Regions from separate parts of the Massilia sp. BAP21 genome, predicted to be linked through region 1. Evidence: riboswitches for the same ligand, from Rfam matches in the RefSeq annotation. Region 1 holds a riboswitch; the other holds the start of a gene.
What was found. A riboswitch is a leader RNA that binds a small molecule or an ion and turns the genes downstream of it on or off. The one in region 1 is predicted to bind cobalamin.
Positions count from the first base shown of each region.

Region 1 (14,534 bases):
GGGTTACACGGGCGATTGCCTGGGCGCCGTGCAGCAGCTGGCGGAAGTGGCGATCTACCTCGTCATCGTGGCCAGCATCGGCCACGCCGCGCTAGCCTGAACCTGGTCTGACCACATGCGCCTGCTGCTGGTACGCCACCCGCGCCCCGAGGTCGACCCCGGCCTCTGTTACGGGCGCAGCGATGTCGCGGCCGAGGGCGCCGACCTCCTGCGCGTGCGCGCCACCCTGCCGGCCGGCCTGCCCACCTGGAGCAGCCCCTTGCAGCGCTGCGCCAGCTTGGCCCGCGCATTGAATCCGCCGCAGCTGCGCTTCGACGCGCGCCTGGCCGAGATGGACTTCGGCGCCTGGGAGCTGCGCAGCTGGGACGACATCCCGCGCATCGAGGTCGACGCCTGGGCCGCCGACCTGCTGCACTACCGTCCCGGCGGCGGCGAATCGGTACTGGATGTCGCGCGCCGCGTCGCCGCCTTCCTCAACGATCTGTACAAGGAAGGCCACGCCGAGGCACTGGTCGTCTGCCACGCCGGCACCATCCGCCTGCTGCGCGCCCTGCACACCGGCCTGCCACTGGAGGCCGCCGCGCTGGAAGCGGCGCGCACCCCGCACCGCATCGGCTACGGCGAAATCCTTGCGCTGGGCGGCTGACATCGCCGTATAATGACGCCGTTTTGGTGCTCGCGCCCGTGTTCACAGGCGCAGTTAAACGGGAAACACGAAGCTTCATCAAGCCAACGTGTGCTGCCCCCGCAACGGTAAGCAGGTACCGCGTTCACGCGGCAAATCGTCCTCCACACCACTGTGCTTCGGCATGGGAAGGTCGGACGGCTTCACCTGCCAGCCCGGAGACCGGCCAAAAGGTGGAAGCGTATCGAACAATACGCTTCTGTTCAATCTGGCCTACGGGGACGTGGGCTGGTTGTCCGACCCAGGCTTATCATGACCTTTCACGTTTCACGGCAAGCGGCCGCATCGTCGCTCGCCCTCGCCATGGCCGCGCCTTTCGCGTGCGCCGACTCCGCATCCATCGCGACGCCCGTCGACACCGTCGTCGTCACCGCGGCACGCACGCCGCAGCGCGCCGACGCCGTCATCGCCCAGACCACCGTCATCCAGGCCGAGGAAATCGCGCGCTCCGGCGCCGGCTCGGTGGCCGACGTGCTGCAGCGCCAACCCGGCATCGAGATCACGCGCAACGGCAGTGCCGGCGCCAGCACCAGCGTCTACCTGCGCGGCGCGAATGCCAACCAGGTCGTGGTGTTGCTCGACGGCGTGCGCATCGGCTCCTCGACCAGCGGCGTCGCCAGCTGGAACGCCGTTCCGCTCGAGGCCATCGACCGCATCGAAGTCGTCTACGGCCCCCTGAGCACCCTGTACGGCGCCGATGCCATCGGCGGCGTGATCCAGATCTTCACGCGCAAGGGCGAAGCGGGACTGCACGCCAGCGCCACGATCGGCGCCGGCAGCGACGCCACGCGCCAGGCCAGCGCCCGCATTGCCGGCGCCAGCGGCGGCAAGCACGCGGTGACCTACGCCTTTGGCGCCGGCCACGACGAGTCCGACGGCTTCTCGGCCACCCGGCCGGGCGCATCCGGCTACAACCCGGACGACGACGGCTACCGCCGCACCAACATCCACGGCCGCGTGGCGGTCGCCATCGCACCGGGCCATGAAGCGGGCGCCCAGTTTCTGCACAGCCGTTTGCGCGCCCAGTACGACAGCGGCGCCGGCAGCTTCGACACCAACAACCGCCAGGACCTGGACACGGCATCGGTCTTCATGTCGAACCAGTTCGCGCCGAGCTGGCGCAGCACGCTGCAGCTGGCGCGCGCCAAGGATGAACTGGGCAGCTTCACCAGTGCGGCGGCCAGCGGCGCCAGCCAGATCGACACCCGCCAGGACGAATTCACCTGGCAGAACACGATCACGCTCGGCAGCGACACCCTGCAGCTGCTGTACAACCACCGCAAGGAAGAAGTGGCATCCAGCGCCACCCGCGCGCTGGAACGCGAACGCATCACCAATTCGTACGCCGCCGCCTACGCGCTGCGCCGCGGCCCGCACCTGGTCGACCTCAGCGCGCGCCAGGACCGTTCCGTCTACGGCGACAAGAATACCGGCGCCGCCGGCTACGGCTATAACTTCGGCAACGGCCTGCGCGCCACCGCCAGCATCGGCTCGAGCTTCCGCGCACCGACCTTCAACGAGTTGTACTACCCGGGCTATGGCGTCGACACCAACCAGCCCGAGCGTGGCCGCAACGCCGAACTCGGCCTGCGCTACGACAGCCGCGCCGTGCAGCTGGACGCCACCGTTTACCGCAACCGCCTGAGCGACATGATCGTCTCGGCCAATCCCTGCCCGGACAACCGCGACGGCCGCAGCGGCAGCTGCGCCTACAACGTGGCCTCGGCCACCCTGGAAGGCGTGAGCCTGGCGGCCAGCACCCGCATCGGCGCCCTGCGCCTGCGCGGCAGCGCCGACTGGTCCGACCCGCAGGACAACGGCAGCGGCAAGCGCCTGGCGCGCCGCGCCGCCAGGCACGCCAGCTTCAATGCCGAATACGGCAGCGGCCAGTTGAAGGCCGGCGCCGAATGGGTGCTCTCGGGTGCGCGTTTCGACGATGCCGCCAACCTGCGCCGCCTCGGTGGCTATGGCCTGCTGAACCTGTACGCGAGCTGGCAGATCAATGAAGACTTCTCGCTGCTGGCACGGGTGAACAACGGCTTCGACAAGGACTACGAACTGGCCCGCAACTACAACACCGGTGGCCGCAGCTGGTTTGCCGGCCTGCGCTACGGTATCCGCTGACCAAACTTCACCATGAACCGCCCGCCCCCGCCCCTCTCTAAGCCGTTAGCACTGCGGCCGCTGCACCAGCGCGCCCTGCTGGTCACGGGGGCGATGCTGCTCGTGGCGATCGCCTGCATGCTGTATGCGGGCATGACCGGCTCGGTCGAGGTAGGGCTGGCCGACGTGCCGGCGGCGCTGCGCGAATTATTCGAAGGGCGTCCGCAAACGCTGGCCGCCTCGCTGCTGGAACTGCGCGCCGGCCGCGCCACGGTGGCCTTTGCCACCGGCGCCGCCCTGGCCCTGGCGGGCGTGCTGATGCAGGCCCTGCTGCGCAATCCCCTGGCCGATCCCTACATCCTCGGGATCTCGGCCGGCGCCTCGGTCGGCGCCCTGGCCGCACTGATGCTGATGGCGGCCATGGCCACGGTGGAACTGGCGGCCGTCGCCGGCGCCATCGTGGTCTCGCTGCTGCTGTATGCGCTGGCGCGCCAGGACCTGCGCGGCGGCGCCGGCAGCGGCGGCGGCACCTCCACCCTGCTGCTGACCGGCGTGGTGATCTCCTCGCTGTGCGTGGCATTGATCACCATGATGCTGTCGATCGCGCCCGAAGGCCGGCTGCGCACCATGGTGTTCTGGATGATCGGCGACGTCGCCGGCGCGCCGGTGCGGCTGCTGCCCTGGCTGGTGCTGGGCGCCGCCCTGCTCTACGCGCTGCGCAACGCGCGCGGCATGAACGTGCTGGCCCTGCATGCGGAAGCGGCGGTCACGCTGGGCGTACCCGTCGGCAGCCTGCGCCGCGGTTTGTTCCTGGTCTCGGGCATCCTGACCGCCAGCGCCGTCACCAGCGCCGGCTCGATCGGCTTCGTCGGCCTGATCGTGCCGCACGCCTGCCGCTTTGCCTTCGGGCCCGATCACCGCCTGCTGATCCCGGCCTCGGTGCTGGCCGGCGGCAGCTTCCTGGTGCTGTGCGATACGCTGGCGCGAACAATCGTCGCGCCGCAGCAGCTGCCGGTCGGCGCCGTCACCGCCATCATCGGCGCCCCCATCTTCCTTTATCAACTGCACCGCCTGCGCCGCCACTGAGGCGCAGCAATCCCCGGAGCCTCCCATGAACGACATGACACCCGAACAGACGGCCGCGCTCAACGAACGCCATCGCGTGCGCATGGAGCGCAAGAAAGCCATCATCGACGCCCGCATCGAGGCGGCCGACAAGCAGGTCGGCATCATCATCGTCAACACCGGCAACGGCAAGGGCAAGAGTTCGAGCGCCTTCGGCATGGCGGCGCGCGCCCTCGGCCACGGCATGCGCGTGGGCGTGGTCCAGTTCATCAAGGGAGCGATGGCCACCGGCGAAGAGCAGTTCCTGCGCCGCTTCCCCGATGAGGTGAGCTTCCACGTGATGGGCGAAGGCTATACCTGGGAAACCCAGAACCGCGAGCGCGACATGGAAAAGGCGGCCGAAGCCTGGGCCCAGGCCCGGCGCTTCCTGGCCGACCCGGCCATCGGCATGGTGGTGCTCGACGAACTGAACATCGCTTTGAAGTACCGCTACCTCGACGTGCACAGCGTGATCGAGGATTTGCTCGACCGCCCGCCGATGCAGCACGTGGTGATCACCGGGCGCGGCGCACCGCCGGAACTGGTGGCCGTGGCCGACACCGTCACCGAGATGAACGTGGTGAAGCACGCCTTTGCCGCCGGCATCGGCGCGCAAGCGGGGACCGAATGGTAAGCACCCTGCACAGCGGCGCACGCATGGTGCTGGTGGCGGCCGTCTCCTCGGGCCAGGGCAAGACCACCGTTACCGCGGCCCTGGCACGCAGCCTGGTGCGGCGCGGCCAGCGCGTGCGCGTCTTCAAGTGCGGCCCCGACTTCATCGACCCGATGCTGCTCGAACGCGCCTGCGGCGCCCCGGTCCACACGCTCGACCTGTGGATGGTGGGCCGCGACGAATGCCGGCGCCGCCTGGCGCAAGCGGCGCGCGAAGCCGACGCCGTGCTGGTCGAAGGCGTGATGGGCCTGTACGACGGCACGCCCTCGGCGGCCGACCTGGCGAACGAATTCGGCATGCCGGTGCTGGCCGTAATCGACGCCTCGGCCATGGCGCAGACCGCCGGCGCCGTGGCGCGCGGCCTGCGCGACTATGGTCCAGTGCAGATGGCCGGCGTGATCGCCAACCGCATCGCCAGCCCCGGCCACGCGCAGATGGTGGCGGGCTCGCTGCGCGACATCCCGCTGATTGCTTCCTTGGGGCGCCAGGCCGCCAGCCTGCCGGAACGCCACCTCGGCCTGGTGCTGCCAGGCGAGCAGCCGCAGATCGACGCCTACCTCGATGCCCTGGCCGATGCGCTGCAGCTGGACGCCGCCGCCTGGGATGCATTACCGTTCCTCTCACCCGCGGTCCAGGATGGCCCGGCCATCGCACCGGCACTGGCCGGCAAGACGGTCGCCATTGCGCGCGATGCCGCCTTTGCCTTCCTGTATCCGGCCAATCTCGATACCCTGCGCATCCTCGGCGCGCGCCTGACCTATTTTTCGCCGTTGGCCGACGAGGCCCTGCCGCCGGATGCCGACGCCGTCTACCTGCCCGGCGGTTATCCGGAACTGCATGGCGAAGCATTGGCGCAGGCCGCACGCTGGCGTGCCTCGATCAGGGCGGCGCACGCGGCCGGCCTGCCGATCCTGGCCGAATGCGGCGGCATGATGGCACTCGCCGACGAACTCACCGACCCGGACGGGCGCTGCTGGCCGATGGCCGGGCTGCTGCCTGGCGCGGTGACGATGGGGACGCGCCTGGCCGGCCTCGGCGCCCAGGCCCTGGATACGCCGGACGGCACGCTGCGCGGCCACACCTTTCATTATTCGCGCCTGGAGACGCCGGTCGCGCCATCGCGGCACACGGTGCGCAATACTTCCGGCACCCAGGGCGAGGCGGTGTACGAGGTCGGTTCGCTGACGGCGTCCTACTTCCACGGCTACTTCGCCTCGAACCCGCAGGCGGTGGCCAGCCTGTTCACGCGGGCGGCGCCATGAGCGCCACGCTGATCCTGGGCGGCGCCCGCTCCGGCAAGAGCGCGCTGGCCGAGCGCCTGGCGCGCGAATCGGAAAAGGAGGTGGTCTACCTGGCCACCGCCCATGCGGGTGACGGCGAAATGGGCGCACGCATCGCGCATCACCGCGCGCGCAGGCCGGCGCACTGGGCCACGCTGGAAGAACCGCTGGCGCTGGCCGCGCTGCTGCGCCGCGAATGCACGGCCGGGTGCCTGGTGCTGGTCGACTGCCTGACCCTGTGGCTGACCAACCTGATGCTGTGCGGGGATGCACCCTTGCCGGAAGCCGGCGACCTGCTGCTGCCGGCGCGCTTCGATGACGAACGCGCCGCCCTGCTCGAACTGCTGGACGCCGGCCTGTCGGGCGAACTGATTTTGGTCTCGAACGAGGTCGGCATGGGCATCGTGCCGCTGGGCGCGCTGTCGCGCCGCTTCGCCGACGAGGCGGGGCGCCTGAACCAGGACGTGGCGGCGCGCGCCGGCCGGGTGATCCTGGTGGCGGCCGGCCTGCCGCTGGTGCTGAAAGGCGCGCCGTGCTGATCGGCCTGCCGCTGGTCGAACTTTCGCTGCTGCTGGTGGCGGGCGTGGCGTTTGACCTGCTGCTGGGCGAGGCGCGGCGCTGGCATCCGCTGGTCGGCTTCGGGCGGCTGGCGAATGTGCTCGAGGCGCGCATCAACCGCGCTAGCGGGCGGCTGGCACGCGGCGCCCTGGCCTGGATGCTGGCGGTGCTGCCGCCGGTGCTCGCGGCGGCATGCCTGGCATCCGTGCTGCCGGATGCTGCCACCATGCTGCTGCATGCCTTCCTGCTGTATTTCGCCCTCGGCCTGCGCAGCCTGCGCGAGCACACCATCCCGATCTTCCGCGCCCTGCGCGCCGGCCAGCTGGATGAAGCGCGCCGGTTGACCGGCCGCATCGTCAGCCGCGACACGCGCGACGCCAGCGCGTCCGACCTGGCCAAGGCCGGCGCCGAATCGCTGCTCGAAAACGGCAACGACGCCGTGTTCGGCACCCTGTTCTGGTTCCTGGTGGCGGGCGGGCCGGGCGCGCTGCTGTTCCGCCTCGCGAATACGCTCGATGCGATGTGGGGCTACCGCAGCGAGCGTTTCAATCTGTTCGGCCGCACGGCCGCGCGCATCGACGACGTGCTGAACTTCGTCCCCGCGCGCCTGACTGCACTCAGCTACGTGCTGCTGGCGCCGCGCGGCGGCCATGGGCGCGCCTGGCGCTGCTGGCGCGCCCAGGCCCCGGCCTGGAGCAGCCCGAACGCCGGCCCGGTGATGGCCAGCGGCGCCGGCGCGCTCGGCATTGCGCTGGGCGGCGCGGCGCGCTACGACGGCGTGGTCGAACAGCGTCCGCCGCTCGGTCTCGGCCGCAATGCAGCCCCGGTCGATGTGCTGCGCGCCTGGCGCCTGGTGCTGGGCACCACCTTGCTGTGGCTGGGCGCCGCCTGCACCCTTGCGCTATTCACGTGGGGAGCGGGCCATGCTTGAACACGGCGGCAACCTGCGCGCAGCCGCGCAGCGCTACGGGCGCGACGACTGGATCGACCTCTCGACCGGCATCAACCCCTGGGGCTATCCGGCGCCGGCGCTGCCGCCGGATGCCTGGCACCGGCTGCCCGAGCCCGATCCGGGCCTGGCGGCGGCCGCGTGTGCCTGGTACCGCGCGCCGGCCCTGCTGCCGGTGGCCGGCACCCAGGCCGCGATCCAGGCCCTGCCGCGCCTGCGTCCGCCCTCGCGCGTGGTGGTGGCCGCGCCCTCGTATGCGGAGCACGCGCACCACTGGGGCCGGCACGGGCACAGCCTGCGCCAGGTGGCGTATACCGATTTGGAACAGGCGGTCGATACCTGCGAGGTGCTGGTGGTCTGCAATCCGAACAACCCAACCGGCGCGACCATCCCTGCGCCGCAGCTGCGCACGTGGGCGGCGCGCCTGGCGCGGCGCGGCGGCTGGCTGGTGGTCGACGAGGCCTTTGGCGACACGGCGCCAGGCTTGAGCGTGGCCCCCGACAGCGGCCAGCCGGGACTGGTCGTGCTGCGCTCGGTCGGCAAGTTCTTCGGGCTGGCCGGCCTGCGCCTGGGCTTCGTCGGCGCGCATCCGGCGCTGCTGGCGGAACTGGCCGATCTGCTCGGCCCCTGGTCGGTCAGCGGCCCTGCGCAAACGGTGGCGCGCGCGGCGCTCGAAGACCGGACCTGGCAGGACCGGACGCAAACGCGCCTGCTGCTGGCGGGCGAGCACATGCGCGCGCTACTGGGTGCGCACGGCATCGCGGCGAGCGGCACACCGCTGTTCCACTGGTGGCCGCATGCGCGGCCGGAAGCGTTTCACGAACACCTGGCCAGGCAGGGCATCTGGTGCCGCCTGTTCACCGGGGCGGCGCGCGGCATCCGCCTTGGCCTGCCTGCCAACGACGACGAATGGCGGCGCCTCGCGCGCGCGCTGGAAAACTGGAGTGAAGGATGAGGGAAAGCATGGGGCGAGGTAGCCAACGAGGTATGCAAGGAACCGTGCGGCTCGGCGCCGTGCTGGCCGGCCTGGTGCTGGCCCAGGCGGCGCAGGCCGTGACGGTGAAGGACGACGCCGGCGCCAACGTCAGCCTGGCCAAGCCAGCGCTGCGCGTGATCTCGATGGCGCCGCATGCGACCGAACTGCTGTTCGCGGCCGGCGGCGGCGCGCGCGTGGTGGGCGCGGTCGACTACAGCGATTACCCTGAAGCGGCCAAGCGCATCCCGCGCATCGGCTCGAACCGCGAGGTCGACGTCGAGCGCATCATGGCGCTGAAACCCGACCTCATCGTGGCCTGGATGCACGGCAGTTCGGAACGCCAGATCGAGCTGGTGCGCCGGACCGGGGTGCCAATCTACCTGAGCGACCCGCAGACCCTGGAAGGCATTCCCGACAGCCTGCAGCGCCTGGCCCAGTTGATGGGCACCGAGGCGGCGGCGCAGCCGGTGGCGTCTGAACTGCGCGCGCGCCTGGCCAATTTGCGCAAGCGCTATGCGGGCCGCTCGCCGGTACGCACCTTCTACCAGGTGTGGGACAAGCCGCTGTACACCTTGAGCGGCAAGCACATCATCACCGACGCGCTGCGCCTGTGCGGCGGCGAGAACATCTTCCATACGCTGCCGGTGACGGCGCCGGTGGTGACGCTGGAAAGCGTGCTGCAGTCCGACCCGGAAGCCATCTTCGGCACCGCCGAGAAGAACTACGGCGGCGTGAACCTGTGGCGCCAGTATCCGACCATGACGGCGGTGCGCAACGAGAACCTGTTCACGGTGGACGGCAACCTGCTGAACCGCGCCGGCCCGCGCATGATCGACGGCGCCGCCGTGATGTGCGAGAAGCTGGAAGAAGCGCGCAAGCACCGCAAATAAGCGCAGATGACTTCCTTCCCCTTCCAGACCCTGATGGTGCAGGGCACGACCTCGGATGCCGGCAAGAGCACGGTGGTGGCGGCGCTGTGCCGCCTGTTGAAGCGGCATGGCGTGCGCGTGGCGCCCTTCAAGCCGCAGAACATGGCACTCAACAGCGCGGTGACCCGGGATGGCGGCGAGATCGGGCGCGCCCAGGCGCTGCAGGCAATCGCCGCCGGCATCGAGCCGCATACCGACATGAACCCGGTGCTGCTGAAACCGTCGAGCGACACCGGCGCCCAGGTGATCATCCACGGCCGCGCGCGCGCCGAGATGAATGCGCGCGACTACCACCGTTATAAAACGGTGGCGATGGCGGCGGTGCTGGAATCGCACGCGCGCTTGAAGGAGCAGTACGACTGCATCGTGGTCGAGGGCGCGGGCAGCCCGGCCGAGATCAATCTGCGCGAGCGCGACATCGCCAATATGGGTTTCGCCGAAGCAGTCGACTGCCCGGTGATCCTGGTGGCGGACATCGACCGCGGCGGCGTGTTCGCGCACCTGGTCGGTACCCTGGCTTGTCTATCCGAGAGCGAACGCGCACGCATCGCCGGCTTCGTGATCAACCGCTTCCGCGGCGATATCGGGCTGCTGGAGCCGGGCCTGGACTGGCTCGAACGCGAGACCGGCAAGCCGGTGCTGGCGGTGCTGCCCTATCTGCACGGGCTGTATCTCGACGCCGAGGATGCGGTGCAGCCGGCCCAGGCCGGACGCGGCGCCTTCAAGGTGGTGGTGCCCAGCCTGCCGCGCATGAGCAACCACACCGACTTCGACGCCCTGCGCGCGCATCCGGACGTCGATGTCCGCTTCGTGCGCGCCGGCGAAACGATACCGGGCGCCGACCTGATCATCCTCCCCGGCAGCAAGAACACGCGCGGAGACCTGTCATGGCTGCGCGAGCAGGGCTGGCCGGACGCGATCGGTCGTCACCTGCGCTACGGCGGCAAGGTGATCGGCGTGTGCGGCGGCTTCCAGATGCTCGGCAAGGTGGTGGACGATCCGCATGGCGTCGAAGGCGGCGCGGGCACGTCGATCGGTCTTGGCCTGCTCGACCTGGCGACGACGATGACGCGCGAGAAGCGGCTGTGCCGGGTGAACGGCGTATGCGCCTTCGATGACGGCGCGGCACACGTGGAAGGCTACGAGATCCATATGGGCGAGTCGCAGGGAACGGCTTTCGAGACGCCGGCTTTCCGTATCGACGGACGGCCGGAAGGAGCCTGCTCGGCCGACGGACAGATCCTCGGGACTTACCTGCACGGCCTGTTCGACCATCCGGATGCCGGCGCTGCCCTGCTGCGCTGGGCCGGCGCGCGCAGCGAGCACCGGGTGGATACTGCCGCGTTGCGCGAGGACAGCCTGGACCGGATTGCGGATGCGGCCCAGCCTTTGTTCGAGCGCTTGATGGCGTTGTCCGATAATGATAGGCAAGGCCTATCGACTCGCTTAAATCAATTTACTTTATCTCATAGATGAGAATGACTATCATTTGCTTCAGATTGTTAAGAACTGGAGCAGTACATGATCGTCGCAGCCAAACGCCTCAGCCAAGTCCTCACCCACATGGCCATCGCCTATACCCTTGCCTACACGGTAACGGGCTCGGCGGTGTTCAGCGGTCTGGCCGTGATTGCGGAACCGATCATCAACGTGCTGCTGCTGCCGTTCCACGAGGCGGCTTGGGCGAAACGCCGCCGCATGGCGCGTGACGACAAGGCGCGCTACGTGGCAATGGCCGGCGAAAAGCTCAGCCAGACTTTCCTGCACGCCGGCGTTGCCTTCAGTGTGATGTATGTGACGACCGGCTCCTGGGCGATTGGCGGCGTTGCTGCGGTGCTTGAACCGATCTGCAACGTGATCATCCTGCCGCTGCACGACCGTCTGTGGGAACACGCCGAGCGTACCAGTACGCCGGCCGTGCGCCTGCACGGCGCCTGAATCGTTCTAAGCGGGCCGGCTCAGCGCCGGCCTCGTCCGTATCCCCAGCCCCCACCGCGGTGCGACCAGCCACCGCCTCGTCCATGCCAGCCGTGCGATCGTGCGCCATGGTATTTGCCATAGCCATGGCGGTGCCCATAGCCGCCGCGATCGTAATAGCCAAATCCAAAATTCAGCGCGACCGGAGGACCGACATAGGTCGGATAGCCATAGCTCGGGTAATAGTAGGGGTCGTAGGCCGCGGCGTAAGGTGGCCCGTAGACAGCGCATCCGCCCAGGCTGCCAGCAATCACCAAGTCAACAGTAAGACGCTTCACTGCACGCATACCTGGAGTGTTCATGTCAGATCCCCGAACGCGAACCTGGTTTCATTCTAGTTCGGTACGCCAGGTTTGCAACGTGAACGTTTGGCTATAAGAGATGGGTTCCGTAGGGTGGGCACCTGTGCCCACGCTGTCTGACCGCTTGAATATCGGCACAGTGCGCAAACGGTCCTCTGCACAAAATGCGATTCCCAAAGCAAAAAACCCCGCAGAGATCACTCTGCGGGGTTTTTCATATAACTAGCCTGACGATAACCTACTTTCACACTGGTTGCAGCACTATCATCGGCGCAAAGTCGTTTCACGGTCCTGTTCGGGATGGGAAGGGGTGGGACCGACTTGCTATGGTCATCAGGCATGACTTGTACGAGCTTCGTTCGTGGTGAACGCAGCTCAGAATCTGGAGGAAGTAAAGTTGGTAGTAACTGTCGTGTCAACAAACAGCACTGTAATCTCGATTTAACTATACCTGCTAAGGTTATAGGGACAAGCCGTACGGGCAATTAGTACTGGTTAGCTTAATGCATTACTGCACTTCCACACCCAGCCTATCAACGTCCTGGTCTCGAACGACCCTTCAAGGAGCTCAAGGCTCCGGGAAATCTCATCTCAAGGCAAGTTTCCCGCTTAGATGCTTTCAGCGGTTATCTCTTCCGAACTTAGCTACCCGGCAATGCCACTGGCGTGACAACCGGTACACCAGAGGTTCGTCCACTCCGGTCCTCTCGTACTAGGAGCAGCCCCCTTCAAATTTCCAACGCCCACGGCAGATAGGGACCAAACTGTCTCACGACGTTTTAAACCCAGCTCACGTACCACTTTAAATGGCGAACAGCCATACCCTTGGGACCGGCTACAGCCCCAGGATGTGATGAGCCGACATCGAGGTGCCAAACTCCCCCGTCGATATGAACTCTTGGGAGGAATCAGCCTGTTATCCCCAGAGTACCTTTTATCCGTTGAGCGATGGCCCTTCCATACAGAACCACCGGATCACTATGTCCTACTTTCGTACCTGCTCGACTTGTCGGTCTCGCAGTTAAGCACGCTTATGCCATTGCACTATTAGCACGATGTCCGACCGTACCTAGCGTACCTTCGAACTCCTCCGTTACACTTTAGGAGGAGACCGCCCCAGTCAAACTGCCTACCATGCACTGTCCCCGATCCGGATAACGGACCAAGGTTAGAACCTCAAACAAACCAGGGTGGTATTTCAAGGATGGCTCCACGAGAACTGGCGTCCCCGCTTCAAAGCCTCCCACCTATCCTACACAGATTGGTTCAAAGTCCAATGCAAAGCTACAGTAAAGGTTCATGGGGTCTTTCCGTCTAGCCGCGGGTAGATTGCATCATCACAAACATTTCAACTTCGCTGAGTCTCGGGAGGAGACAGTGTGGCCATCGTTACGCCATTCGTGCAGGTCGGAACTTACCCGACAAGGAATTTCGCTACCTTAGGACCGTTATAGTTACGGCCGCCGTTTACTGGGACTTCAATCAAGAGCTTGCACCCCATCATTTAATCTTCCAGCACCGGGCAGGCGTCACACCCTATACGTCCACTTTCGTGTTTGCAGAGTGCTGTGTTTTTATTAAACAGTCGCAGCCACCAGTTTATTGCAACCCTTTCGCCCTTCCACAGTAAAGTGGTCAAGCTACCGGGGCGTACCTTTTCCCGAAGTTACGGTACCAATTTGCCGAGTTCCTTCTCCCGAGTTCTCTCAAGCGCCTTAGAATACTCATCTCGCCCACCTGTGTCGGTTTGCGGTACGGTCTCGTATGACTGAAGCTTAGAGGCTTTTCTTGGAACCACTTCCGATTGCTTCGTAGCACATGGCTACACGTCCCAGTCCCTTGAATTACGCACCCGGATTTGCCTAAGTGCCTTCTATGAACCAGAAACCAGCTATTCCAACAGCTGGACAACCTTCCGCGATCCGTCCCCCCATCGCATCATACGACGGTGCAGGAATATTAACCTGCTTCCCATCAGCTACGCATCTCTGCCTCGCCTTAGGGGCCGACTCACCCTGCTCCGATGAACGTTGAACAGGAAACCTTGGGCTTACGGCGTGCGGGCTTTTCACCCGCATTATCGCTACTCATGTCAGCATTCGCACTTCTGATACCTCCAGCATCCTTTACAAGACACCTTCGCAGGCTTACAGAACGCTCTCCTACCATATGTCAAAGACATATCCGCAGCTTCGGTGACTGGCTTAGCCCCGTTACATCTTCCGCGCAGGACGACTCGATCAGTGAGCTATTACGCTTTCTTTAAATGGTGGCTGCTTCTAAGCCAACATCCTGACTGTTTTAGCCTTCCCACTTCGTTTTCCACTTAGCCAATCTTTGGGACCTTAGCTGGCGGTCTGGGTTGTTTCCCTCTTGACGCCGGACGTTAGCACCCGACGTCTGTCTCCCAAGCTCGCACTCATCGGTATTCGGAGTTTGCAATGGTTTGGTAAGTCGCAATGACCCCCTAGCCATAACAGTGCTCTACCCCCGATGGTGATACTTGAGGCACTACCTAAATAGTTTTCGGAGAGAACCAGCTATTTCCAAGTTTGTTTAGCCTTTCACCCCTACCCACAGCTCATCCCCTAATTTTTCAACATTAGTGGGTTCGGACCTCCAGGGCGTGTTACCGCACCTTCATCCTGGCCATGGGTAGATCACTTGGTTTCGGGTCTACACCCAGCGACTGTCGCCCTGTTCGGACTCGATTTCTCTACGGCTCCCCTATCCGGTTAACCTCGCCACTGAATGTAAGTCGCTGACCCATTATACAAAAGGTACGCCGTCACGGAACAAGTCCGCTCCGACTGTTTGTATGCACACGGTTTCAGGATCTATTTCACTCCCCTCCCGGGGTTCTTTTCGCCTTTCCCTCACGGTACTGGTTCACTATCGGTCGATTACGAGTATTTAGCCTTGGAGGATGGTCCCCCCATGTTCAGACAGGATTTCTCGTGTCCCGCCCTACTTGTCGTACGCTTAGTACCACCGTCCA
Region 1 covers NZ_CM173596.1:1,656,874-1,671,407, forward strand. The annotation lists gene ACWYRN_RS07235 (adenosylcobinamide-GDP ribazoletransferase) at 1-100, shown strand, start outside; gene ACWYRN_RS07240 (histidine phosphatase family protein) at 116-646, shown strand; cobalamin riboswitch at 654-870, shown strand; gene ACWYRN_RS07245 (TonB-dependent receptor domain-containing protein) at 938-2,809, shown strand; gene ACWYRN_RS07250 (FecCD family ABC transporter permease) at 2,822-3,874, shown strand; gene cobO (cob(I)yrinic acid a,c-diamide adenosyltransferase) at 3,900-4,526, shown strand; gene ACWYRN_RS07260 (cobyrinic acid a,c-diamide synthase CobB) at 4,520-5,827, shown strand; gene cobU (bifunctional adenosylcobinamide kinase/adenosylcobinamide-phosphate guanylyltransferase) at 5,824-6,384, shown strand; gene cbiB (adenosylcobinamide-phosphate synthase CbiB) at 6,378-7,334, shown strand; gene cobD (threonine-phosphate decarboxylase CobD) at 7,327-8,307, shown strand; gene ACWYRN_RS07280 (cobalamin-binding protein) at 8,340-9,218, shown strand; gene ACWYRN_RS07285 (cobyric acid synthase) at 9,225-10,733, shown strand; gene ACWYRN_RS07290 (DUF2061 domain-containing protein) at 10,779-11,195, shown strand; rRNA gene rrf (5S ribosomal RNA) at 11,762-11,874, opposite strand; rRNA gene ACWYRN_RS07300 (23S ribosomal RNA) at 12,001-14,534, opposite strand, start outside.

Region 2 (14,534 bases), 2.0 Mb from region 1:
CTGGCCGAGCAGCAGCGATCCCGTATCGCGTTCGCGCACCAGGCGGCTGCCCGCCTTGCGGCGCAGCCGGCCAAGGAAGGAGCCCGCGGTGTCTGCCTGTGCCTGCGCCATGGCGCTTATACCGGCACCGATTTCTGCAGCTGCAGCACCAGGTCGCGGCTGGCCAGGGCCATGCCCTGCGCCGAGCGCAGTGGGCGCAGGCGGTGGGCGCAGACCGGCACCAGCACCGCCTGGATGTCTTCCGGCAGCACGTGGTCGCGCCCTTCGAGCGCAGCCCAGGCGCGCCCGGCCTGGAGCAGGGCCAGGGTGGCGCGCGGCGACAGGCCTTCGGCGAACAGCGTGCCCTGGCGCGAAGCCTGGGCCAGGGCCTGCACGTAATCCACCAGCGCGTTCGATGCATGGATGCGCCGCAGCGCGGCCTGCGCCTCCATCAGTTCGGCCGGGCTGGTGGCGGCCTGCAGGGTGCGCAGCATGGCGCGCCGGTCTTCGCCCAGCAGCAGGGCGCGTTCGGCGGCCGGGTCGGGGTAGCCGAGCGAGAGGCACATCAGGAAGCGGTCGAGCTGGGACTCGGGCAGCGGGAAGGTGCCGACCTGGTGTGCCGGGTTCTGCGTGGCGATGACAAAAAAGGGTTCCGGCAGATCGCGCGTGACGCCGTCGAAGGTGACCTGGCGTTCTTCCATCGCCTCGAGCAGGCCCGATTGCGTTTTCGGCGTGGCGCGGTTGATTTCGTCGGCCAGCAGCACCTGGGTGAAGATCGGGCCGGGATGGAACACGAAGCCGTTCTTTTCGCGCTCGTAGACCGAGATGCCGGCCACGTCGGCCGGCAGCAGGTCGCTGGTGAACTGGACGCGGTTGAACTTCAGGCCGAGCGAGAGGGCCAGCGCGTGCGCCAGCGTGGTCTTGCCGACGCCGGGGACGTCCTCGATCAGCAGGTGGCCGCCGGCCAGCAGGCAGGTAAAGGCCAGCCGCACCTGCTGGTCCTTGCCGACGACGATCTGGCCGACCTGGCGGGCGGCGGCGTGCAATTTGTTGAACATGCTTGGGTTCCCATGGTCGAATGGTGCGACGGCCCGGGCGGCATGGTAGATTAGCGATATTGGCAACTATTCTTCCACGCGGGGAGGGCCGTCCGGATGATTCTATGCGAGAACGGATATTTCCGGTGTATGGATGAGCAGGGCAGTCACCCACGCTTGACGAGCGCACCATGAGCACAGCTATTTTCAGCCATCCCGATTGCCTGAAGCACGACATGGGCGACTGGCACCCGGAGTCGCCCGACCGGCTCCAGGCCATCGAGGACCAACTCATCCTGGCCCGGCTCGACGGCCTGGTCGAACGGCGCCTGGCGCCGCTGGCCGAGGAAGCGTCCATCCTGCGCAACCACACGCCGGGCGCGCTGGCGCTGGTGCGCGACCATGTGCCGGTGGAAGGCGAGTTCTATCCGCTCGATGCCGACACCATCCTGTGCCACGCCAGCTACGGGGCCGCCCTGCGCGCGGCCGGCGCGGCCGTGGCGGCGACCGACGCCGTCATCGCCGGCAGCATCGCCAACGCCTTCTGCTCGGTGCGCCCGCCGGGGCACCACGCCACGCCGAAGGAGCCGATGGGCTTTTGCCTGTTCAACAATGTGGCGATCGCGGTGCGCCATGCGCTCGAGGTGCACGGCCTGGCGCGGGTGGCGATCGTCGACTTCGACGTCCACCATGGGAACGGCACCGCCGACGCCTTTCGCAATGACCCGCGGGTGCTGATGGCGAGCTTCTTCCAGCATCCTTTCTACCCGTATTCCGAGCCTGAGCCGATCACGGCCACCAGCGTGAATGTGCCGGTGGCGGCGCGCAGCGGCGGGGACGTGGTGCGCGACGTGGTTCGTGACCAGTGGCTGCCGGCCCTGCACGCGTTCCGGCCGCAGATGATTTTCATCTCCGCCGGCTTCGACGCCCACCGCGACGACGACATGGGCGGCATGGACCTGGTCGAGGCCGATTATGCGTGGATCACGCGCGAGGTGATGGCGGTGGCCAGGGAGCATGCGCAGGGAAGGATCGTCAGCTGCCTGGAGGGGGGATATGACCTGTCGTCGCTGGGGCGCAGCGTGGTGGCGCATCTGAAGGTGCTGGCCGAGCTGGACTAGCACCAATCCCAGTCGCTGACGCCGCGTTGGTGACGGCTTTGACCGTACGGTGGGCACTCCGTGCCCACGCGGTTACGTGCGTGTCCTTGAATCGTTGGCTGGTGATGCTCGCTCCGCGGCTTTCGCCCTTGACGATACGTTAGCGAGACGCTTCTGGACACGCCGCGAGGCCGCATTCATTTCGATATGGCGCGCGCCAACACGGATCATCGTTCCGCGTGGGCACGGAGTGCCCACCGTACGGGAACCGTCAACATATATACCGACGTTGCCATCCATCTTGCACTGGCGTTAACGCGACACATCCACAAACGATGTTTCGTCTTACCTTCGCACAATTGACTCTCATACATACGCATCCTACAGTCGACCCAGCCGTAACAAGCGGCTGCGCCTGCGTCAGCCGGCAGCGATGGCGGCCGAAACAGGCGTCCACTCAGACAAGGAGGAGATGGTGAAGAAAGCACTTCAACTGGCCATGGCGCTCTGCCTGATGGCCGCATCCGGCATGGCCGCCGCGGCCAACTACACGCTGTGGATCAACGGCCGTACCGGCGGCGGGGTGGTCGGCAACTACAACAGCTTCACCTACTGGGGCCCCGGCACCACGGCCGCCGGCGTCAACAAGAAGTCGGTCAACTGGGACGGCCGCAGCAGCATCGCTTCGCAAAGCGGCAAGATCCGCGACGCGCTCGACTGCTTCTGCACCGGCGGCAACTGGTGCTACATCGCCACCCACAGCGCCGGCGATCTGATCCTTGGCTACACCCTGGCCAACTACGGCGGCTCGGCGCGCGTCAAGAAGAACGCCAGCGCCAACGCCTCCGGCGTGTGCGGCAACCTTGATGGCAGCTCGCAAACCGGCTGGAACATCAAGTGGGTGCGCGCGGCATCGGGCGCGGGCGGCGGCTCGGAACTGTCCGACGCCGGTTCCTGGGCCGTGTCGGAAGCCCTGGTCAAGGACCTGAAAACCACCACCGCGCGCGCCATGTACAACCACAACACCACGCGCAACATCTGGTTCTACATGTACGCCGGCGCCAAGGGCACGGCCTATTCCGGCATCCTGCCGGGCCAGGACGACGAAGCCGTGGCCTACCACAGCACCGGCGGCGTGGCCGGCACCTCGGGCGGCTCCTACTGCAACCCGAGCGACTGGCTGTGCAACGACCTGACCCTGGGCACGGCGGCCAACGAGGGCGGCTCGGCCAAGTGGAGCTACCACTCGGTCAGCTTCCGCGACGACGCCGAGGCCTACAACCACTACGCGAACGGCAACTGGGGCGGCATCGTCGGTGTCGTGCGCAATGCCGTGGTGAACAGTGCCCTCTGAGCATCCACAGGGCCGCCCGGGCGGCGGCCCGTCCTTCCTGCGCCGCTGGCTGCCGCTGGCGCTGCTGGCGGTGCTGGTCGCGGCCCTCGCCTGGCTGGCCTTGAGGGGAAGCGGAGAGTCCGCAGTAGCCGAGCCTCGCACGGCTTCTGCTCCCTCTCCGCAAGGGCCGCAGTTCTTCGGCCAGGTCGACGGCCAGCCGGCGCAGCCGTCCGCCGCCGAGCGCGCCCAGCGCCGCCAGCAACTGATCGAGCACGTGCAACTGACGGATCACACCTATTGCAGCTACCTTGAAGGCAGCAAGTACCCGGCCGGCTCGCGGCCGATGTCGCAGAATCCCGACCAGGCCTACCCGAACAGGCCGGTCACCGAAATGACGCCGATGCGGACCAGCGATCGCAACAGCGACCCCAACATCCTGCTCCAGACCTCGCAGTCGCGCGTCTACATGGCGGCCAACGAATCGGTCGCCTTCTCGCTACGCGCGGTGGCGCCCGACGGCACGCTGGTGCCACTGGTGGTCACGCGCGCCGTGGCCGCCGGATTGATGACGACCGGCGCGCGCCCGACCACCCAGGTGGCGCTGGCCTTTGCCGACGATGGCGGTGGCGCCGACCCGGTGGCCGGCGACGGCGCCTTTGCCGCCGTGCTCACGCCGGCCCAGACCGGACTGGCCGGCTTCCACGGCACCATCCGCACCGAGGTGCGCTATACGGCGGGCGGCAAGAACGGCGCGCTGATCTTCGACGTCATCTATTCGCCGCGGCTGCCGGCGGTGTGGGCCGGGCCGCCGCGCGAAGTCGTGACCGACGGCTCGCTCGCCTTTGTGCTGCGCGCCGACGTGCGCACGCCGGGACGCTATGTGGTGACCGGGCGCATCGACGATGCGAAAGGGCGCCCGTTCGCGCTGGCCACCTTCAACGAGGTGCTGGGACCGGGACCGAACGACATCAAGCTGGCCGTGTTCGGCAAGCTGATGCACGACGGCGCGCCGGCCCTGCCGCTCACGCTGCGCGACGTCGACGGCTACCTGCTGAAGGAAAACACCGATCCCGACCGCGAGCTGATGCCGCGCCTGGAAGGGCCGGTGCTGAAGAGCCGGACGCAGTCGCTGGACGGCATCTCGGATGCCGAGGCCGGCGGCGAGGAACGCGAGCGCTACCTGGCCGAGTTCGGCAAGGACCGCAAGCTCGCGCGCGACAGCCTGGACGCCTTCGATCCGTCGCAACCGCTGCCGCCGAGCGAATGCGGGGCGCCGGCGCGCTAGTGCACGCCTGAGCCATGCCTGCACGAGGGTGGCGGCGTTTCGATGCCGCCATTCCTTCCTCCTCGCTGTTCGGTATCCTTCCCACGACGCCCACGCTGCGCGCGATTGACGCAGCGCCTCCCACGTTGTTCGATGGCCGTTACAACAACACGGAGGAAGACATGGGACGTCCTGCACGCGGTTTGCGTCAACTCGCACTTGCGCTGTGCCTGCCCGGCATGCTTGCTGCCGGCGTGGCGAGTGCCACCAACTTCACCCTGTGGGTCCACGGCCGCACCGGCGGCGGCGCCATCGGCAACTACAACGACTTCGCCTACTTCGGCCCGAACGCCACGCCGGCCGGTGTCAACAAGAAGTCGGTCAACTGGGACGGCAGGAGCGGCATCGCCTCGCAAAGCGGCTACGTCCGCAATGCGCTGGACTGCTTCTGCACCGGGCAGAACTGGTGCTACATCGCCGTCCACAGCGCCGGCGACATGCTGGTCGGCTATACCCTGGCCAACTACGGCGGCTCGGCGCGGCCGGTGACCAACGCCCAGGCGAATGGCGCCGGCGTGTGCACCGGGACCGGCGGCAGCCAGGCCGGCTGGAACATCCGCTGGGTACGCGTGGCGGCCGGTTCCGCCGGCGGCAGCGAGCTGGCCGACATCGGCGCCTGGGTCACAAGCGAACCGCTGGCCCAGCAGCACAAGGTGGCCACCGCGCGCGCGCTCTACAACCACAACGACACGCGCAACATCTGGTTCTACATGTACGCGGGCGCGAACGGCACCCTGTACTCGTTCGCGCTGCCTGGGCAGGACGACGAGGTGGTGGCTTACCATAGTTCAGGCGGTGCGTCGGGGAGCTCGGGCAGTTCGCTGTGCAATCCGGGCGACTGGTTCTGCAACGACCTGACCCTGGGCGCGGGCAACAACCAGGGCGGGCGGCCGAAGTGGGCGTACCACGCGGTGGTGTTCCGCGACGATGGGGAAGATTACGGGCACTACACGGGGCGGAACTGGGGTGGGATTACGTCGGTGCTGCGGCGGGATATGGAGAACCTGGCGCGGTGAAGCAAGCACGAGCAACGATGTGATCTGGCTGCAGCGGCAACCGTACGGTGGGCACCTCGTGCCCACGCGGAAACCTGCACGGTGTTAGCGCTCATCACTGTCGAAACGTGTGAATGACGCCGGAGTATCAGGAGCACATCGCTAGCTCTTCCATGCTGCAAGCGTTTCGAGCGACATCGCGCGGCAGCAGACTCCGGATAAACACGTAACCGCGTGGGCACGGAGTGCCCACCGTACGGGATATGCCGCGGGCGTTAACCCGCGCTGCCTTTGCGCATCTGCGCCTTCTCCGCCGCCGTCGGCCGTTTCCCGACCACATACACCGTGTACATCGGCTGGCGCGGGTCGATCGGCAGCGCCATCTCGCCTTCGACCGCGGCATTCGCCACCGGCGCGGGCGCCGCGCGTTCGGCCGGACCGCTCAGGCAGGCCACCAGGCCCAGTACCAGGAATGCCCCGAAAATCCACACTTCCACGTTGCGACCGATCCCCATGATCTTCTCCTCGACCCGGCCACCGGCGGCCGGTCTCGTCATGGTGCCGGGCTGGCACTGCGTCGCTATTGCAACAGATCAAAGGATTTCGTTCCGTGTGGAAACATTCCGACATGCAGGAGGCGACGCGGCAGGGACAAGCCGCGTAGAATACCGCCTCGTCAGAAAGAATTGGAAAGCACAGCATGTCGATACAATGGTTCCCGGGCCACATGAACTCCGCCAAGAAGCAGGCGGAGGAGCAGATGGAAAACATCGATCTCGTGATCGAGGTGCTCGACGCACGCCTGCCTGAAGCGAGCTGCAACCCGCTGGTTGACCGCATGCGCAAGTTCCGCCAGCGTCCCGTCCTCAAGATCCTGAACAAGATCGACCTGGCCGATCCGGTGGCCACCGCCGCCTGGAAAGCCTATTACGATGCCCAGGACGGCGTGACCGCCTACCCAATGACGACCAAGAAACCGCTCGACGTGGCGCGCATCCCGCAACTGGCGCTGTCGCTGGCGCCGCACCGCGGCGTGCCGACCAAGCCGCTGCGCATCATGATCATGGGCATCCCGAACGTAGGCAAGTCCACGCTGATGAACGCGCTGCTGAAAAAGCGCGTGGCCAAGGTCGGCGACGAGCCGGCGGTGACCAAGACCCAGCAGAAGCTCTACCTCGACAAGCACACCGTCCTTGTCGATACGCCCGGCCTGATGTGGCCGAAGATCGAGATGGACAGCGACGGCATGATGCTGGCCGCCAGCCACGCGATCGGCACCAATGCGCTGATCGAGGAGGAGGTCGCCTTCTTCCTGGGCGACCTGCTGCTGGAGCGTTACCCGCAACTGCTCACCGCACGCTACGGCTTCAAGACCGAGGGCATGGACGGTATCGCGGTGGTGGAAAACGTCGCGGCGCGCCGCGGCTTCCGCGTACGCGGCGGCGAGTTCGACGTCGAAAAGGCGGCCCACGTGCTGCTGCACGACTACCGCAGCGGCGCCCTCGGCCGCATCAGCCTCGAAACCCCGGAAACCCGCGCCGCCCGCATCGCTGCCCATGAAATCGCCATGGCCGAAAAGGCGCGCATCGCCGCCGAAAAAGCCGCCGCCAAAGCCGAAGAAGCCGCCCGCGGCAAGCGCGGCACATAAGTCTCGAAGCCGGCATTCCACCGGCGTCACCGCGGTCCGTGGCTTAATTCGTAGGGTGGGCACTCCGTGCCCACGCGGAAGCATGCGTCGCGGCTGCGGTTTTCCCTATCGTATCGGAGGCATACCGCTATGGCGTCCAAGTGATCAGCCACCTACGCCTCCACCTCCCCAAACCTGAAACTCGACACCGCCAGGCTGCCAAAGAACGCATCCTCGTGATACACGTTCTCAGCCCGTTCCTGCTCCGCCGCGCCCAGCGCCACCATCAAAGGAATCAAATGCTCCTCCCTCGGATGCGCCGCCCTGGCTGAGGGCGCCTCCTCCCAGCGCAGCAGCGCCGCCGTCCGCTCGGCCGGCGCCAGGTCCAGCAAGGTCCGGTTCAGCCACCCATCGAACCCGTGCGACGCCTCGCGCCCGCTCGCCCCGAACTGGCGCAGGTTATGGAACGACAGCCCGCTGCCGATGATCAGCACCCCTTCGTCGCGCAGCGGCGCCAGCGCCCGCCCGGCCTCGACGTGGGCCAGCGGATCGAGGTCGCGCCGCAGCGACAGCTGCACCACCGGCATGTCGGCCTGCGGATACACCGGATACAGCATCGAGAAGGTGCCGTGGTCGAAGCCGCGTTCGGCGTCCAGCGCGGCCGGATGGCCGGCTTCGTTCAGCAGGGCGGCCACGCGCGCCGCCAGTTGCGGCTCGCCCGGGGCAGGGTAGCTTACCTGGTAGGTATGCGGCGGAAAGCCGCCGTAGTCGTAGATCATGCCGGGCGCGTTCGATGACGAAACCATGAAGCGCGCCGCTTCCCAGTGGCTGGTCACCACCAATACCGCCTTCGGGCGCGCCTTCAGCTGGCGCGGGATATCGACCAGCGAGGCTTCGAGCTTGTCGTAGGCGTTGCCGAATTCCTTCTTCAGCCAGGGCCAGGGGCCGCCGCCGTGGGAGACGAAATAGGTGGGCAGGCGGGTGGGCATGGCGGGGCTCCTTCATGTGGCGACAGAGTTTGATGGTAGCCGATCCGGCGATTCGGTGTGGTGGTGGGTTCGAGAACCCAACCTACGAGATTCGCCGTTGTAGGGTGGGTTCTCGAACCCACCGTGTTCCAAACATGCACCGCGCGGCCCATGACCATGAACGTAAGCCCTTGCTCGTTATATAATCCGCCCCGTTCTGGTGCCCGCGCGCGCAATCCGCGTGCGCAGTTAAACGGGAAACACGATGCTCCTGCGCCCCCGGCGCACGGCCCAGGTGTGCTGCCCCCGCAACGGTAAACAAGCGTCGCCCCGGCGACAGGCCGCCTCGAAGACCACTGTGCACGGCATAGGAAGGTGAGGCGGTCCGACTTGCTAGCCCGGATACCGGCCAGGACAGGTGGACATTCCCAGGGAATGTCCGTTGAATCCGGCCTGCGGGGACGCAGGCTGGATGCACACTAATCGAATAACGACATCATGACTTCTGCTGTTCCGACCAGCGCGCCGGCGATCAAGCCGCTCGTGCTTGCCTGTGCCTTTTCCCTGTTCGCCAATGCCGCCAGCGCCGAGCAGGCCATTGCCACCGTCAACGTCACCGGCGCCCGCTTCGCCAGCGACGCGGCATTGAATCCGATCGGCGCCACCGTGATCACCGCCGACGACATCCGCCGCGCCGGCGCCAACGACGTCAACAGCGCGATCCGCAAGATCGGCGGCGTGTTCGGCCGCCAGAGCCTGGACGGCTCGCCCGACTTCGGCCTCGACCTGCGCGGCTTCGGCTCGAACAGCAGCCAGAACATGGTGATCCTGGTCGACGGCGTGCGCCTGAACGAGAACGAACTGGCCGGCACTATCCTGTCGTCGATCCCGGTCGAGACCGTCGAGCGCATCGAGATCACGCGCGGCGGCAGCAGCGTGCTGTACGGCGAAGGCGCCACCGGTGGCGTCATCAACATCATCACCAAACGCGGCGCCGACGACGGCTACCACGGTTCGCTGAGCCTGGAAGGCGGCCGCTTCGACCAGTACGATGCGCGCGCCTCGGTACGCCACGGCGAAGGCCCGCTGTCGTTCGACCTGGCCGCCGACAAGCAGGGCACCGACAACTACCGCAACAACAACGCCTTCCGCCAGAAGAGCATCAGCGGCGGCTTCCAGTGGGCCGTCGATGGTTCGCGCCTCGGTTTGCGCGTGGAAAGCGCACGCCAGCACGGGCGCCTCCCGGGTTCGCTGACCCAGGCAGAATTCGACGCCAACCCGCGCCAGACCAACACCCCGAACGACTTCGGCTCGCTCGACAGCGACCGCGTCACCCTGTTCGGCGAACACCGCATCGGCAGCGTCGAACTGGCGGCCGAGCTGTCGCACCGCGAACGCGAAGTGAAGTCGGCCTACGACTTCGGCAGCGGCCCGTCCGAGTCGACCTACCGCAGCCGCCAGACCCAGTTCTCGCCACGCCTGCGCCAGATTTCGCGCCGCGACGGCATGCTGAACGAGTTCGTGGCCGGCGTCGACCTGACCCGCTGGGAGCGCAGCACCAGTTTCGGTTCGGAGTCGAGCCAGGATGCGAAGGCGGTCTACGTGCGCGACGAAATGCGCTTCGCCAGCGTCTACAATGCGCGCCTGGCCGTCGGCGCCCGTCACGAGCGCTTCGACAAGGAAGACGATAGCGGCTTCGGAAGCCCGGAACAGGGCGAACAGTCGCAGAACGGCTGGAGCGTCGAAGGCAGCATCGACCCGGTCGCCGGCATCACCGTGCACGCCAAGGCGGGCGAAAGCTACCGCATCCCGAACGCCGACGAAAACGGCTACCGTGCATCAAGCGGCCTGCTCGACGTGCAGACCTCGCGCGACCTGGAACTGGGCGTCACCGCCGGCAGCGATGCACGCCGCATCAGCGCGCGCGTGTTCCGTCACCGCCTGACGAACGAGATCTTCTTCGACCCGACCCTGAACGGCTTCGGCGCCAACACCAACCTCGACCCGACGCGCCGCCAGGGCGCCGAAGTCGAAGGCCACCTGACGTTTGCCGGCGACTGGCGCATCACCGGCCAGCTGCAGCACGTGGAGGCGAAGTTCACCGACGGCCCGAACGCCGGCCGCGAAATGGTACTGGTGCCGAAGAACGTCGTCACCGCGCGCCTGGCGTGGATGCCGGCGACCGGCCAGACGGCCGACATCGGCGCCCAGTACGTGTCGAACCAGCGCGTCGGCAACGACTTCGCCAACACCTGCAGCGCGCGCATCCCGTCGTACACGACGATCGACGCACGCTTCGCGCAGAAGGTCGGCAACTGGGAGTTCGCGGTCAATGGCCTGAACCTGGCCGACCGCCAGTACTACAGCAACGCCTTCGGCTGCCGCAGCGGCATCTACCCGAGCGACGGCCGCCAGCTGAAGCTCTCGGCGCGCTACGACTTCTGATGACGTAAGCGCATGAGCGTCCTGCCGGCAGCGTCGACGACCCAGCCTGTGCACAGCCAGCGTGGAACGCTGGCTGTGCTGAGCGCGCTCGCTTTCGTTTCGCTGCTGGTGTTCGCCGCCGCCGGCCTGGCCGGCTCGGTGCCGGTGCCGCTTGCCGACCTGCCGCAGGCCTTCATCAACCTGGTCGCGGGCGAGCCAAGCGACATGTCCGCCACCTTGCTCGACCTGCGCCTGGGCCGCGCCAGCGCCGCCTTTGTCACCGGCGCCGCGCTGGCGCTGGCCGGCGTCATGATGCAGGCCCTGGTGCGCAATCCGCTGGCCGACCCTTACGTGCTGGGCGTCTCGGCCGGCGCCGCCGTCGGCGCCCTGGCCGCGCTGCTGTTCGGCGCGGCGCTGTGGATGGTCGATCTCGGCGCGCTCGCGGGCGCGGTCGGGATCTCCTTGCTCCTCTACCTGCTCGCGCGCCGTGACCTGGGCGGCGGGCGTGGCGCGGTGCGCACCGGCGAGTCCGGCGTGCTGCTGCTCACCGGCGTGGTGCTGGCCTCGGCCTGCATGGCGCTGGTGACGCTGATGCTGTCGGTGGCGCCCGAGTCGCGCCTGCGCGGCATGGTGTTCTGGATGATCGGCGACCTGGCCGGGTCCAGCTGGCGCCTGCTGCCCTGGCTCGTGCTGGCCGCCGCCGTGCTGCTGGCCCTGCGCCGCGCGCGGGCGCTGAACGTGATGGCCCTGCATGCCGACGCCGCCGCCGCGCTCGGTGTCGATGTCCCGGCCCAGCGCCGCTTCCTGTTCCTGTGTTCGGGCCTGCTGACCGCCTGCGCCGTCACCAGCGGCGGCAGCATCGGCTTCGTCGGCCTGGTGGTGCCGCATGCCTGCCGCTATGCATTCGGCCCCGACCACCGTATTCTCTTGCCGGCCGCCACCCTGGTGGGCGGCAGCTTTCTCGTTCTCGCCGACACCCTGGCGCGCACGGTACTCGCGCCGCAGCAGCTGCCGGTGGGTGTGCTGACCTCGCTGATCGGCGTGCCCGTGTTCCTGTTCCAGCTTCATCAACTTCACCTGCGCCGCCGATGACTCTGCCGATGATTTCCACCCAAGACCTGACCCTGCGCGTCGATGGGCGCCTGCTCGTCGAGCGCCTGGACTGGCGCGTGCACGCCGGCGAGAGCTGGTGCGTGATCGGCCCGAACGGCGCCGGCAAGAGCACGCTGCTGCGCACCGTGGCCGGCCTGCGTGCGCCCGACGGCGGCAGCGTGGCGCTGGCCGGCAAGCCGGTCGGCGACTGGGCCTTGCCGGCGCTGGCGCGCGAACGGGCCTACCTCGCGCAGTCGCGCGGCGACGCCTTTGCCTACCGCGTCATCGAAACCGTGCTGATGGCGCGCCACCCCTATCACGCCGACCGCTACTGGGAAGGCAGCGACGACCATGCCGCCGCCGAAGCGGCGCTGCGCACGCTCGACGTGGCGCACCTGGCCGAGCGCGACGTGCGCACGCTGTCGGGCGGCGAGCGCCAGCGCGTGGCGATTGCCGCGCTGCTGGCCCAGGACACGCCGCTGCTGCTGCTCGACGAACCGGCGAATGCCCTCGACCTGGCGCACCAGGTGGCCGTCACCGAGCTGATGGCGCGCCTGTGCCGCGAGGGCAGGGCGGTGGTCAGCGTCGGCCACGATTTGAACCTGGCCTGGAGCGGCGCCACCCATGCGCTGCTGCTGAATGGCGACGGCAGCTGGCACGCCGGCACCACCCGGGACGTGATGCGACCGGAGCTGCTGAGCGCCTGCCTGGGCCATCCGATCGCGGCGATCGCCCACGGCGCGCGCACCGTATTCCTGCCGGATGCGCCGGCATCCATCCCCAACCTTGCCCCTGTCAGGAATAGCCAATGAAAGCGCTTTTCTTTGCTCTGCTGATGTTTGCCGCTTCGGCGCAGGCCGCCATCAGCGTGGTCGACGATGCCGGCCAGCGCGTCACGCTGGCGCGTCCGGCCCAGCGCGTGATCTCGATGGCGCCGCACGTCACCGAATTGCTGTTCGCGGCCGGCGGCGGGCCGCGCATCGTCGGCGCCATGAACTACAGCGATTACCCGGCGGCGGCGCGCAGCATTCCCCTGATCGGCTCGAACAGCCAGATCGACATCGAGCGCGTGATCGCGATGAAGCCGGATTTGCTGATCGTCTGGCAGAGCGGGAACACGGCGCGCCAGATCGCCCAACTGCAGGGCCTGGGCATCCCGGTCTTCCACAGCGAGCCGCGCAGGCTCGACGAGGTGGCGACCAGCCTGCTGCGCCTGGGCCAGCTGCTCGGCACCGAGCCCGTCGCGCGCGCAGCGGCAAACGCCTATACGGCGAAGCTGGCGGCCCTGCGCGCCCGCTATGCGCAGCGCCCGCCGGTGACGGTGTTCTACCAGACCTGGGACAGCCCCTTGTACACCCTGAACGGCGAGCAGATCGCCAGCGACGCCATCCGCGCCTGCGGCGGCCGGAATATCTTTGCCGAACTGAAGACGGTGGCGCCGCAGGTCGGCGTGGAAGCCGTGGTACAGAAGGACCCCGAGGCCATCGTCGGCGGCAAGCTGTACACACCGCAGGACCGCGGCCTGTCGATCTGGCAGCCGTACAAGGGCATGACCGCGGTGCGCCGCAACAACCTGTTCACGCTCGACGAGGAAATGCTGACCCGGCCGGGCCCGCGCGTGGTCGATGGCGCGGCCACGCTGTGCGCACGCCTCGATGAAGCCCGTGCACGGCGCACACGGTAGGGTGGGCCGGGCCGCGCTAGGCACCCCGTGCCCACGCGGAAGCATGCACCGTGTTGGCACGGCTCCAGCTGCAAAATCCGCCACGTGTCAGCGCCGCCAAATGATCATTCGAACACGTTTCGATATGCCAGCGTTCGTAGGTAAAATCGAGCCAACCATGCTCATCATTACGCGTGGGCACGGGGTGCCCACCATACGGTCATCGACGATGCCAGCAGATCCGGGGCCAGCAATGGCCCACATTCGCGCAGACGCTGCGTTACAGCCGTAAGCAATTGCAAAAAATCGTGTCCGCCTTAGAGGGGAGGGCGAAAAAGTGGTAATCTCGCGGTCGTTTTCTTCAACTTCACACAGAAGGATTTTTATGCGCCGCTCCCTGCGTTTCGCCATCGTCGCTGCCAGCCTGGTTGCCAGCACTGCTTTCGCCTCGCCAACCAATCCGCAGAACGGCGTCGAATACACGACCCTGGCAACGCCGCAGCCGGTCCAGGCGACCGGCAAGAAGGTCGAAGTGGTGGAATTCTTCGCTTACCACTGCCCGGCCTGCTACGCGCTGGAACCTGGCCTGAACGAATGGGTCAAAAAGCAGGGTGACAAGATCGTGCTGCGCCGTGTCCACCTGCCGTTCCAGGGCCCGGCCGATCCGGAAGCGCACCTGTTCCTGACCCTCGAAGCCATGGGCAAGCTGGCCGAATTCCATCCGAAGGTCCTGCACGCCGTGCACGTGCAGCGCGTGCGCCTGATGAAGGACGAGCAGATCATCGACTGGGTGTCGAAGAACGGCATCGACCGTGCCAAGTTCCTCGAAGTGTGGAACTCGTTCGGCGTGACCACCAAGCTGCGCCGTCTGCCGCAACTGGCCACGGCCTACCAGGTGAGCGGCACGCCGACCATCATCGTCGACGGCAAGTACCAGACCTCGCCGGGCCAGGTGTCGGAAAAGCTGAAGATCTCGGACCGTAACCAACTGA
Region 2 covers NZ_CM173596.1:3,648,662-3,663,195, forward strand. The annotation lists gene ACWYRN_RS16115 (DUF58 domain-containing protein) at 1-111, opposite strand, end outside; gene ACWYRN_RS16120 (AAA family ATPase) at 117-1,037, opposite strand; gene ACWYRN_RS16125 (histone deacetylase family protein) at 1,208-2,137, shown strand; gene ACWYRN_RS16130 (hypothetical protein) at 2,592-3,470, shown strand; gene ACWYRN_RS16135 (choice-of-anchor X domain-containing protein) at 3,460-4,734, shown strand; gene ACWYRN_RS16140 (hypothetical protein) at 4,896-5,789, shown strand; gene ACWYRN_RS16145 (hypothetical protein) at 6,044-6,325, opposite strand; gene ylqF (ribosome biogenesis GTPase YlqF) at 6,496-7,416, shown strand; gene ACWYRN_RS16155 (DODA-type extradiol aromatic ring-opening family dioxygenase) at 7,569-8,384, opposite strand; cobalamin riboswitch at 8,565-8,791, shown strand; gene ACWYRN_RS16160 (TonB-dependent receptor family protein) at 8,862-10,808, shown strand; gene ACWYRN_RS16165 (FecCD family ABC transporter permease) at 10,821-11,879, shown strand; gene ACWYRN_RS16170 (ABC transporter ATP-binding protein) at 11,888-12,691, shown strand; gene ACWYRN_RS16175 (cobalamin-binding protein) at 12,688-13,563, shown strand; gene ACWYRN_RS16180 (thiol:disulfide interchange protein DsbA/DsbL) at 13,928-14,534, shown strand, end outside.
Region 2: linked by a shared signal. The riboswitch ahead of ACWYRN_RS16160 (TonB-dependent receptor family protein) and the one ahead of ACWYRN_RS07245 (TonB-dependent receptor domain-containing protein) in region 1 are both predicted to bind cobalamin.